3 regions of the Streptomyces sp. NPDC057743 genome follow, and region 2 is predicted to be linked to each of the others. Evidence: riboswitches for the same ligand, from Rfam matches in the RefSeq annotation. Region 2 holds a riboswitch; each other region holds the start of a gene.
What was found. Region 2 has a riboswitch for thiamine pyrophosphate ahead of thiO (glycine oxidase ThiO). Riboswitches for the same ligand answer to the same signal wherever they lie in the genome.
Positions count from the first base shown of each region.

Region 1: it holds a riboswitch for thiamine pyrophosphate, as region 2 does, so the genes downstream of both, ACFVFQ_RS18220 (thiamine ABC transporter substrate binding subunit) here and thiO (glycine oxidase ThiO) in region 2, are expected to answer to the same signal.
Region 3: it holds a riboswitch for thiamine pyrophosphate, as region 2 does, so the genes downstream of both, thiC (phosphomethylpyrimidine synthase ThiC) here and thiO (glycine oxidase ThiO) in region 2, are expected to answer to the same signal.

Region 1 is NZ_JBHVJX010000014.1:126,595-129,861, forward strand. It holds gene rlmN (23S rRNA (adenine(2503)-C(2))-methyltransferase RlmN) at 1-917, shown strand, start outside; TPP riboswitch at 956-1,076, shown strand; gene ACFVFQ_RS18220 (thiamine ABC transporter substrate binding subunit) at 1,180-2,253, shown strand; gene ACFVFQ_RS18225 (ABC transporter permease) at 2,307-3,267, shown strand, end outside.
Region 2 is NZ_JBHVJX010000002.1:310,220-313,486, reverse strand. It holds gene thiS (sulfur carrier protein ThiS) at 1-180, opposite strand, end outside; gene thiO (glycine oxidase ThiO) at 177-1,409, opposite strand; TPP riboswitch at 1,407-1,519, opposite strand; gene ACFVFQ_RS03410 (NAD(P)/FAD-dependent oxidoreductase) at 1,660-2,931, shown strand; gene ACFVFQ_RS03405 (Rv2175c family DNA-binding protein) at 3,040-3,267, shown strand, end outside.
Region 3 is NZ_JBHVJX010000011.1:121,357-124,623, reverse strand. It holds gene ACFVFQ_RS14965 (SsgA family sporulation/cell division regulator) at 1-57, shown strand, start outside; gene ACFVFQ_RS14960 (YibE/F family protein) at 229-1,557, opposite strand; TPP riboswitch at 1,629-1,785, shown strand; gene thiC (phosphomethylpyrimidine synthase ThiC) at 1,780-3,267, shown strand, end outside.

The sequences.
Region 1 (3,267 bases), on a different contig from region 2:
ACATCCCCGCGGCGGCGCGCGAGAAGCTGGCCGCGGAACTGCTCCCGGACCTGATGTCGGTGGTGCGACACATCTCGTGCGACGACGACGCCACCCGCAAGACGCTGTGGCGGCTGCACGACGGCACCCTCGTCGAGTCCGTGCTGATGCGCTACCTGGACCGGGTCACCATGTGCATCTCCTCGCAGGCCGGCTGCGGCATGAACTGCCCGTTCTGTGCCACCGGTCAGGCCGGGCTGGACCGCAACCTGACCACCGCGGAGATCGTGCACCAGATCGTCGACGGGATGCGGGCGCTGCGCGACGGCGAGGTTCCCGGCGGCCCGGCGCGGCTGTCCAACATCGTCTTCATGGGCATGGGCGAGCCGCTCGCCAACTACAAGCGCGTGGTCGGCGCTATCCGGCGGCTCACCGACCCCGAGCCCGACGGCCTGGGCCTCTCCCAGCGCGGCATCACCGTCTCCACCGTCGGACTGGTCCCGGCGATGCTGCGGTTCGCCGACGAGGGCTTCAAGTGCCGGCTCGCGGTCTCGCTGCACGCGCCCGACGACGAGCTGCGCGACACCCTCGTGCCGGTCAACACCCGCTGGAAGGTCCGCGAAGTGCTGGACGCGGCCTGGGAGTACGCCGAGAAGTCCGGCCGCCGGGTCTCGATCGAGTACGCACTGATCCGCGACATCAACGACCAGGCATGGCGCGGTGACCTGCTGGGGCGCCTGCTCAAGAACAAGCGGGTCCATGTCAACCTCATTCCGCTCAATCCGACGCCGGGCTCGAAGTGGACCGCCTCGCGGCCCGAGGACGAGGCGGCGTTCGTACGGGCCATTGAGGCGCACGGCGTGCCCGTGACCGTCCGGGACACCCGGGGCCAGGAGATCGACGGCGCCTGCGGTCAGCTGGCGGCCTCGGAACGCTGAGCCCCCGCTGGTACGGTGGCGTGGAAAAAAACGCACATACATTCCGACAGGGGAGCGCCACAGCGCTGAGAGTGCGGACGCGTCGTAGCCCTACGGCGCCCGCAGACCCTTGAACCTCGCCCGGGTCATTCCGGGTAGGAAGTTCGGTCGTCACTCATGCTGTTGCGCCCCGCCCACCGTTCGCTGCCGAGCGTCATCGACGCAAAGCGCAGTGGACACCGGGCGGGGCCGCGTCTCTTCCTGGCCAGCCAGGAGGAACTCAGTGAGCACCACCAGCAGGATCACCGCGGCAGCGCTCGCCGCGGCGGCCGGCATGACCGCACTCGCCGGGTGCGGCGGCTCCGGCGGCGGCGCGGACGCCAAGACCGTCACGCTCGTCAGCCATGACTCGTTCAACGCCTCCAAATCCGTGCTGGCCGCCTTCGAGAAGGAGACCGGCTACAAGGTCAAGGTGCTCAGGGGCGGGGACGCGGGCAAGGCCGTCAACCAGGCGATCCTGGCCAAGGACAACCCGCAGGGCGACGTCTTCTTCGGCATCGACAACACCCTGCTCTCGCGCGGCCTGAACGCCGGCCTCTTCACTCCGTACAAGGCCCAGGGCCTGGAGAACGTCCCGGCCGACCTCCAACTCGACAAGGACGCCCACCGCGTCACGCCCCTCGACTACGGCGACACCTGCGTCAACTACGACCGCGCCTACTTCACCCAGCACAAGCTGGCGCCGCCACAGAGCTTCGACGACCTGCTCAAGCCGGAGTACAAGAACCTGCTGGTCACCGAGAACTCCGCCACCTCCTCTCCGGGACTCGCCTTCCAACTCGGCACCATCGCCACCCACGGCGAGGCCGGCTGGCCGGACTACTGGAAGAAGCTCAAGGCCAACGGCGTCGAGGTCGTGGACAGTTGGGAGCAGGCGTACAACGAGCGCTTCTCGGGTTCCGCAGCCGGCAAGGGCAAGGGCGACAAGCCACTGGTGGTCTCCTACGCCTCCAGCCCACCCGCCGAGGTGATGGGCAAGAACCCCGCGCCCAAGGAGGCCCCGACCGGCGTCGCGACCGGCACCTGCTTCCGGCAGATCGAATTCGGCGGTCTGCTCAAGGGCGCCAAGAACGAGAAGGGCGGCAAGGCGCTGCTCGACTTCCTCCTGTCGAAGAAGTTCCAGGAGGACATGCCGCTGCAGATGTTCGTCAACCCGGCGCGCAAGGACGCCAAGGTGCCGGAACTGTTCACCCGCTACGGCACCGCGATCGACAAGCCGGCGACGCTCGCCCCGGCAACGATCACCAAGAACCGTGACCAGTGGGTCAAGCAGTGGTCCTCGCTCGTTCTGAAGTAGCCCCCGCCCGCCCCAGGAGGCCCGCGCGCGGCACGGCGGTGCGGCTCGGTCTGATGGCCCTGCCGCTCGCCTTCTTCGCGCTGTTCTTCGCCTATCCGGTCGCCGTGATCGTCGGGCGCGGGCTGAAGGACGGCGGACAGTGGCAGTTCGGCCGGTTCGCCGCCGTGCTGGGCGACCCGGACGTCCTCCATGTGCTGTGGTTCACCGTCTGGCAGGCGGCCGCCTCGACGGCGCTGACGCTGCTGGTCGCGCTGCCCAGCGCATACGTCTTCGCCCGCTTCGACTTCCCCGGCAAACAACTGCTGCGGGCGGTGGTCGCGGTGCCCTTCGTCCTGCCCACCGTCGTCGTCGGCTCGGCCTTCCTGGCGTTGGTCGGCCGGGGCGGACTGCTGGACAACCTGTGGGGCGTCCGGCTGGACACCTCGGTGTGGGCGATCCTGCTCGCGCACGTCTTCTTCAACTACGCGGTCGTCGTCCGCACCGTCGGAGGGCTCTGGGCCCAACTCGACCCGCGCCAGGAGGAAGCGGCCCGGGTCCTGGGAGCCGGACGGTTCGCGGCCTGGCGGAGGGTGACGCTGCCCGCGCTGAGACCGGCCGTGGCCGCCGCGGCGCTGATGGTGTTCCTCTTCACCTTCACCTCCTTCGGCGTCGTACAGATCCTGGGCGGGCCCACCTTCTCCACGCTGGAGGTGGAGATCTACCGGCAGACCGCCGACTTCCTGGATCTGCCCACCGCCGCCGTGCTGACCCTCGTCCAGTTCGCCGCCGTACTGGGCCTGTTGGGGCTGCACGCCTGGACCGTGCGGCGTCGCGAATCGACCCTGCGGCTCGTCGATGCCTCCCGCACCGCCCGCCGGCCGCAGGGCCGCGGCCAGTGGGCGCTGCTCTGGAGCACGCTCGCCGTCATCGCCGTGCTGCTCGTCCTGCCCTTGGCCGTGCTCGTCGAGCGGTCCTTCGCCGGGCCCCACGGCTACGGGCTGGTCTTCTACGAGACGTTGCACTCCGCCGCGTCCG
Region 2 (3,267 bases):
GCGCGGCACCACGGTCTCGTTGACCGCGGCGGCCACCCCGGCCGGGGCCTGGGACAGCGTGGCGACCAGCCGGTCGAGGGTCAGCCCGCCCGGGATCCGGCGGGCCTGGCCGTTGACGGAGACGGACACCGTGGGCCCGCCGGGGACTTCGGACGGGACGGGGGTACCGGGGGCGCTCATACGGGCAGCTCCTGAGGGGCGTGGGCGCGCCGGGCCCCCTGGAGGGCGGGGGTGAAGCGCGCGGGGGAGAAGGGGCGGGCCTCTTCCGGGACCGTCCCGGTGGTCAGCGCCTTTGCCATCACGTCGCCGGTGAGCGGCGTCAGCAGGACGCCGTTGCGGTAGTGGCCGGTGGCCAGATGGAGGCCGGGCAGCGCGGTCGGTCCGAGCAGCGGCGCGTTGTCGGGAGAGCCGGGGCGCAGCCCGGCGCGGCTCTCGGTCAGCGGCAACTCGGTGATGCCCGGGACCAGTTCGTGGGCATCCCGCAGCAGCTCGTAGACGCCGCCCGCGGTCACCGTGGTGTCCCAGCCCAGCTCCTCGTTGGTGGCGCCGAGGACCAGTTCACCGCTCTCCCGCGGCACCAGGTAGAGGGGATTGCCGCGGACGACGGCCCGTACGGTGCGGGAGAGGAACGCCCCGCCCCCGGGGAGCGCGTCCGGCAGCCGCAGCCGCAGCACCACGCCCTTGACGGGCCGCACCGGCGGCCGCACCGCCTCCGGGACGCCGGCCAGCCGGCCGCTGAGGCTGCCGCCGGCCAGCACCACCTGACCGGCCACCAGGCGTGTGCCGTCGGCGAGTTCGGCGCCCGTGGCGCGCCCGCCGGCGGTCGTCAGCCGCTCCGCCGACGTCCGGTGGAAGGCCACCTGGGCCCGCTCACAGGCGGCCAGCAGCGCGCTCGCCAGCCGGCGCGGATCGACCTGGTGGTCGCCGTCCACCCGGAGGCCGCCGCGCACCCCGGGGGCGAGCATCGGCTCCAGCCGGCGGCACTCCCGCCCCGTCAGCCACGCCGACTCCAGGCCCGACCGGACCTGGAGGGCGTGCAGCTCCCGCAGGTGGGCGCGGTCGTCGGCGTCCAGGGCGACGGCCAGGGTGCCGCACCGCCGGTAGCCGATGCGCTGCCCGCTCGCCTCCTGGAGCTCCTCCGTGAAGCGCGGATACCGCTCGGCCGAGGCCAGGTTGAGCCCCAGCAGGGTCTCCTCGCCGTAGTGGAGCTCGGTGACGGCGGCCAGCATGCCGGCCGCGACGAGCGCCGCGCCGCCGCCGGGCGCGGGGTCCGCCACCGCGACGCGCAGACCCTGGCCGGCCGCCCGCCAGGCGGTGACCAGCCCGATGATGCCGCCGCCGATGACCAGCACATCGGGGTGCCGACCGTCGGGACGCGGTGGGTTCGATGGTGTGACGGATGGATGCATGGGCGTCCAGCCCCTCCCTTCGCCGGCATGACCCGGATCAGGTTCGTACGGTCGGAGGCCGGCCAGCCTCCCTCTCAGCCCGGTCCGTCCGGGCTCCCGCGAGTGCGTGCATCCGCCACCCTAGTACGGGGCCGCGACGCGTCGTAAGGGAGCGCACCGGGACCGGGCCGCCCCCGACCGGTGACGTTGTGTCAGAGATCTCCTTGCGCGCTGCTGCGGGCCGCGTCGCCCGCCGTCCTAAAGTGAGCGGGTGAGCGAGCAGAGCAACTCTCCCCAGGCCCCTGACCGCACGCCGCGCGTGGTGATCGCCGGCGCGGGGATGGCGGGTGTGCAGACCGCCGTGGCCCTGCGCGAGCACGGCTGGCGCGGGGCGATCACGCTCCTCGGCGACGAGCCCCACCAGCCCTACGACCGCCCGCCGCTGTCCAAGGCCGTGCTGCTCGGCAAGGCCGACGGCTCCGCGTTCGACATCGACTTCGCCGGCCTCGACATCGACCTGCAACTCGGCCGCCCGGTCACCGCGCTGCGCCCGTTGGACCACGTGGTGGAGACCGCCCAGGGCGCCATCCCGTACGCCTACGCGGTGCTCGCCACCGGCGCCGAACCGATCACCCTGCCCGGCAGCGAGGGCCTGCCCGGTGTGCACCTGCTGCGCACCCTGGACGACGCCGAGCGGCTGCGCCCGGTGCTCGCCGCCCAGCACCGGATCGTGGTGGTGGGCGCCGGCTGGATCGGCGCCGAGTTCGCCACCGCCGCCCGCGAGGCCGGCTGCGAGGTCACCGTCGTGGAGGCCGCCGACCACCCCCTGGCCGGCGCCCTGCCCACCGAGGTCGCCGCGCACATGGCCACCTGGTACGCCGACGCCGGGGCCGAGCTGCGCACCGGCGCCCGGGTCGCCTCCGTCGCCCCCGGTGCGGTGACCCTCGCCGACGGCACCACCCTGCCCGCCGACGCGGTCGTCGTCGGGATCGGCGCCCGGCCCGCCACCGCCTGGCTGGCCGGCTCCGGCGTCGCCCTCTCGCCCGAGGACGGCTCGGTCCTGGCCGACGAGCACCTGCGCACCTCCGTCCCCGACGTCTACGCGGTCGGCGACTGCGCCTCGTTCCCCTCGGCCCGTTACCGCACCCGACTCCTGGTCCACCACTGGGACAACGCCCTCCAGGGCCCCCGCACGGTGGCCGAGAACATTGCCCGCGGCACGGCGGAGGGCGTGCTCTACGACCCGGTCCCGTACTTCTGGTCCGAGCAGTTCGGGCGGTTCGTCCAGTACGCCGGCCACCACGGGGACGCCGACGAACTGGTGTGGCGCGGCGACCCGACCGGCGCCGCCTGGTCGGTGCTCTGGCTCCGCCACGAGCCCGGCGCGGGGGCCGACCAGCCGGCCGGCCGGCTGGTCGCGCTGCTGGCGGTGGGGCGCCCGCGGGACCTGGCCCAGGGGCGCCGGCTGATCGAACGGGGCGCGCTGCTGGACCGGGAGCGCGTGGCGGACGCGGCCGTTCCGCTCAAGGCGGCGGTGCGGTAGCCCCGCCACCGGCCCGGCGGGCCCGCGCGGCCCGTCCGTCGAGGCGCCGACGTGCTCCACGGCGAGGCCCGGCTACCGACTGTCAGTGGGAGGTGGCACGCTTGTCCTGTGACCGAGATTGACGCAAACATCGATGGGCTCGTCCCCGCCTGGCTCACCCTCCCCGACATCGCCGAGGCATGCGGCGTCGAGGTGACCCGCGTGCGACAGCTGGTGAAGGAGGGCCAGCTGATCGCCGTGCGCCGCGGTGAGAACCGCGCGCTCCAGGTGCCCGCCGAATTCATCAAGGACGGCAAGGTCGTCAAGGGGCTCGCCGGCACGCTGACGCTCCTCAAG
Region 3 (3,267 bases), on a different contig from region 2:
TGCGACACCCTGGAGGCCACGCTGGACCGGATCCTGGCGGAGGCCCCGGCCGGCTGACCCCGGCCGCCGGCCCACCGCTCCACCGTCGCCGCGCCCGGCCGGACGCCGGTCGCCCCTGCCCGTTCGCCCTTGCCCGGTCGGCCCTGCCCAGAACCGCCAACGCCCGCCGCCCACCCCGCACTTCGCCCGCCCGCTCGTCCCGGCTCGCCCCGCCCCCGTATTGCCCGCTCAGTGCTTGCGGCGTCGCCCGCGCGCCGCCCGGCGCCCGCCCCGTCGTCCCCCGGCGCCCGCCCCGCCCGGCGCCGGACGGTCCGCCGAGACCACCAGGGCCGCCAGCAAGGTGGTCACCGGCACCGACGCGACCAGCCCGATGCTGCCCACGAGCGTGCGGACGATCTCCTCCGCCACCACCTCGCTGCTGGCGACCGTGCCGACGCTGCTCTGCGCGATCGAGAACAGCAGGAGCAGCGGCAGCGCGGCACCCGCGTAGGCCATGACCAGGGTGTTCACCACGGAGGCGATGTGGTCGCGCCCGATCCGCATCGCCGCGCCGTACAGCTTGCGCCAACTCGCCGACGGATCAGCGTCCTTGAGCTCCCACACCGCGGCGGTCTGGGTCACCGTCACATCGTCGAGCACCCCCAGCGACCCGATGATGACGCCCGCCAGCAGCAGGCCGCGGATCTCGATGTTCGGGTAGAGCCCGTGCACCAGGCCGGTGGTGTCGTCCGTATTGCCGGTCAGCAGCGCCCAGTTGATGAACACCGAGCCCAACAGCCCGATGAGCAGCAGCGAGGCGAGGGTGCCGAGCACCGCCACGGAGGTGCGGGCCGTCAGCCCGTGGCACATGTAGAGCGCGATCAACATGATGGCGCTGCCGCCGACCATCGCCACCACCAGCGGATCGGAGCCCTGGAGGATCGCCGGCAGGATGAACACCGTCAACAGCCCGAAGCTGGCCGCCAGCGCGACCAGCGCCAGCACCCCGCGCAGCCGTCCGATGGCCACCACGGCGAGCGCGAAGAGCGCGGCCAGCACCCACATCGGAACGGTGCGGTCGACGTCGGTCACCGCGTACTGCAGTTCCTTGGGCGCCTTGGGGGAGTAGGAGACGACCACGTCCTGCCCGGTCGTGTAGTGCCGCGAGGCGTCCGGCGTCACCACCGTCTGGAAGGTTCGGCCGGCGTTCTGCCCCGTGGTCACCTTGACCGTCGCCTGCTCGCAGGGCTTGTCCCGGGCCGCTCCCCCGGTCGCCGGCTGCCCGCCCGGCGCGGTGGGCCGTGGCTGCTGCTCGGCGTGCACCGCCGCGCAGTTGACCTCCTCGACCTTGATGACCCGGGCGCTCTCGGTCGGCTGGTCGAAGCCCACGCCGGACGGTTGGTGCGGGGGCGCGCCACCGGGCCAGAGGACGATCAGGCCGACCGCGACGGCGGCCGCGAACGGGACCAGGACGGCGGCGATGACCTTGCGCAGATGCCGGGAGACGGGGGCGGCGGGTCCGTGGCTGTGGGTGTGGCCATGGGCCGCGGGAGCGTGCAGGGTTTCGGGAGGGCTCACCGCCCGATCATTGCAAGAACCGATGGGGCCCCCTGTTCACACTGCCGCATCGGCCGCTACCGTGGTGGCACCTTTGCAATCGCGGGAGCTCGGAGCACCGGGCTGAGAGGGCGCTGACCTCCGTCCCAGCGGTGTTTCACGTGAAACACCGGATGACGGAAGCCGCTGCGTCGACCGCCGAACCTGTTACCGGGTAATGCCGGCGTAGGGAGTTGGGTCTCTATGACTCTGGATGCACGCACGCCCGAAAACGACCCGGCCGACGGCGAGCAGTCGCAGATCGGCTGGCACAAGGGCTATGTCTCCGGATCGCGCCCGGACCTCCGGGTCCCGGTCCGGCGGGTGCACCTCACCAACGGCAAGCATGTGACGCTCTACGACACATCAGGGCCGTACACCGACCCCACCATCGAAACCGATGTCCGCCGCGGTCTGGCGCCGCTGCGGGAGAACTGGATCATCACCCGCGGCGACACCGAGGAGTACGCGGGCCGCCCGATGCGTCCCGAGGACGACGGGATCAAGCACACCTCCCCGCGCGGGGGGCTGCGCAACCTCGACGCGGTCTTCCCGGGCCGGCCGCGGCAGCCGCGCCGCGGGCGGGACGGTGCCCCGGTCACGCAGCTCGCCTACGCGCAGCGCGGCGAGATCACCGCGGAGATGGAGTACGTCGCGCTCCGCGAGAACGTCAGCCCCGAGTTCGTGCGGGACGAGATCGCGGCCGGGCGCGCGGTGCTGCCGGCCAACATCAACCACCCGGAGATCGAGCCGATGATCATCGGCAAGAACTTCCTGGTGAAGGTGAACGCCAACATCGGCAATTCCGCGGTCACTTCCTCGATCGAGGAGGAGGTGGAGAAGATGACCTGGGCGACCCGCTGGGGCGCCGACACGGTCATGGACCTCTCCACCGGCCGCAACATCCACACCACCCGCGAGTGGGTGCTCCGCAACTCCCCCGTGCCGATCGGCACCGTCCCCCTCTACCAGGCGCTGGAGAAGGTCGACGGCAAGGCCGAGGAGCTGACCTGGGAGATCTACAAGGACACCGTCATCGAGCAGGCCGAGCAGGGCGTCGACTACATGACGGTGCACGCCGGCGTGCTGCTCCGCTACGTCCCGCTGACCGCCAACCGCAAGACCGGCATCGTCTCCCGCGGCGGCTCGATCATGGCGGCCTGGTGCCTGGCGCACCACCAGGAGTCGTTCCTCTACACGCACTTCGAGGAGCTCTGCGACATCCTGGCCGCCTATGACGTCACCTTCTCGCTCGGCGACGGCCTGCGCCCCGGCTCCATCGCGGACGCCAACGACGAGGCGCAGTTCGCCGAGTTGCGGACCCTCGGCGAGCTGAACACCATCGCCAAGCGGCACGGCGTGCAGACCATGATCGAGGGCCCGGGACACGTCCCGATGCACAAGATCAAGGAGAACATCGACCTCCAGCAGGAGATCTGCGAGGAGGCCCCGTTCTACACGCTCGGCCCGCTCACCACCGACGTCGCGCCCGCCTACGACCACATCACCTCCGGCATCGGCGCCGCGATGATCGCCTGGTGGGGCACCGCCATGCTCTGCTACGTCACGCCCAAGGAACACCTGGGCCTCCCGGACCGCGACGACGTCAAGACCGGCGTCATCACGTACAAGATCGCGGCCCACGCGGCGGACCTGGCCAAGGGCCACCCGGGCGCCCAGGAATGGGACGAC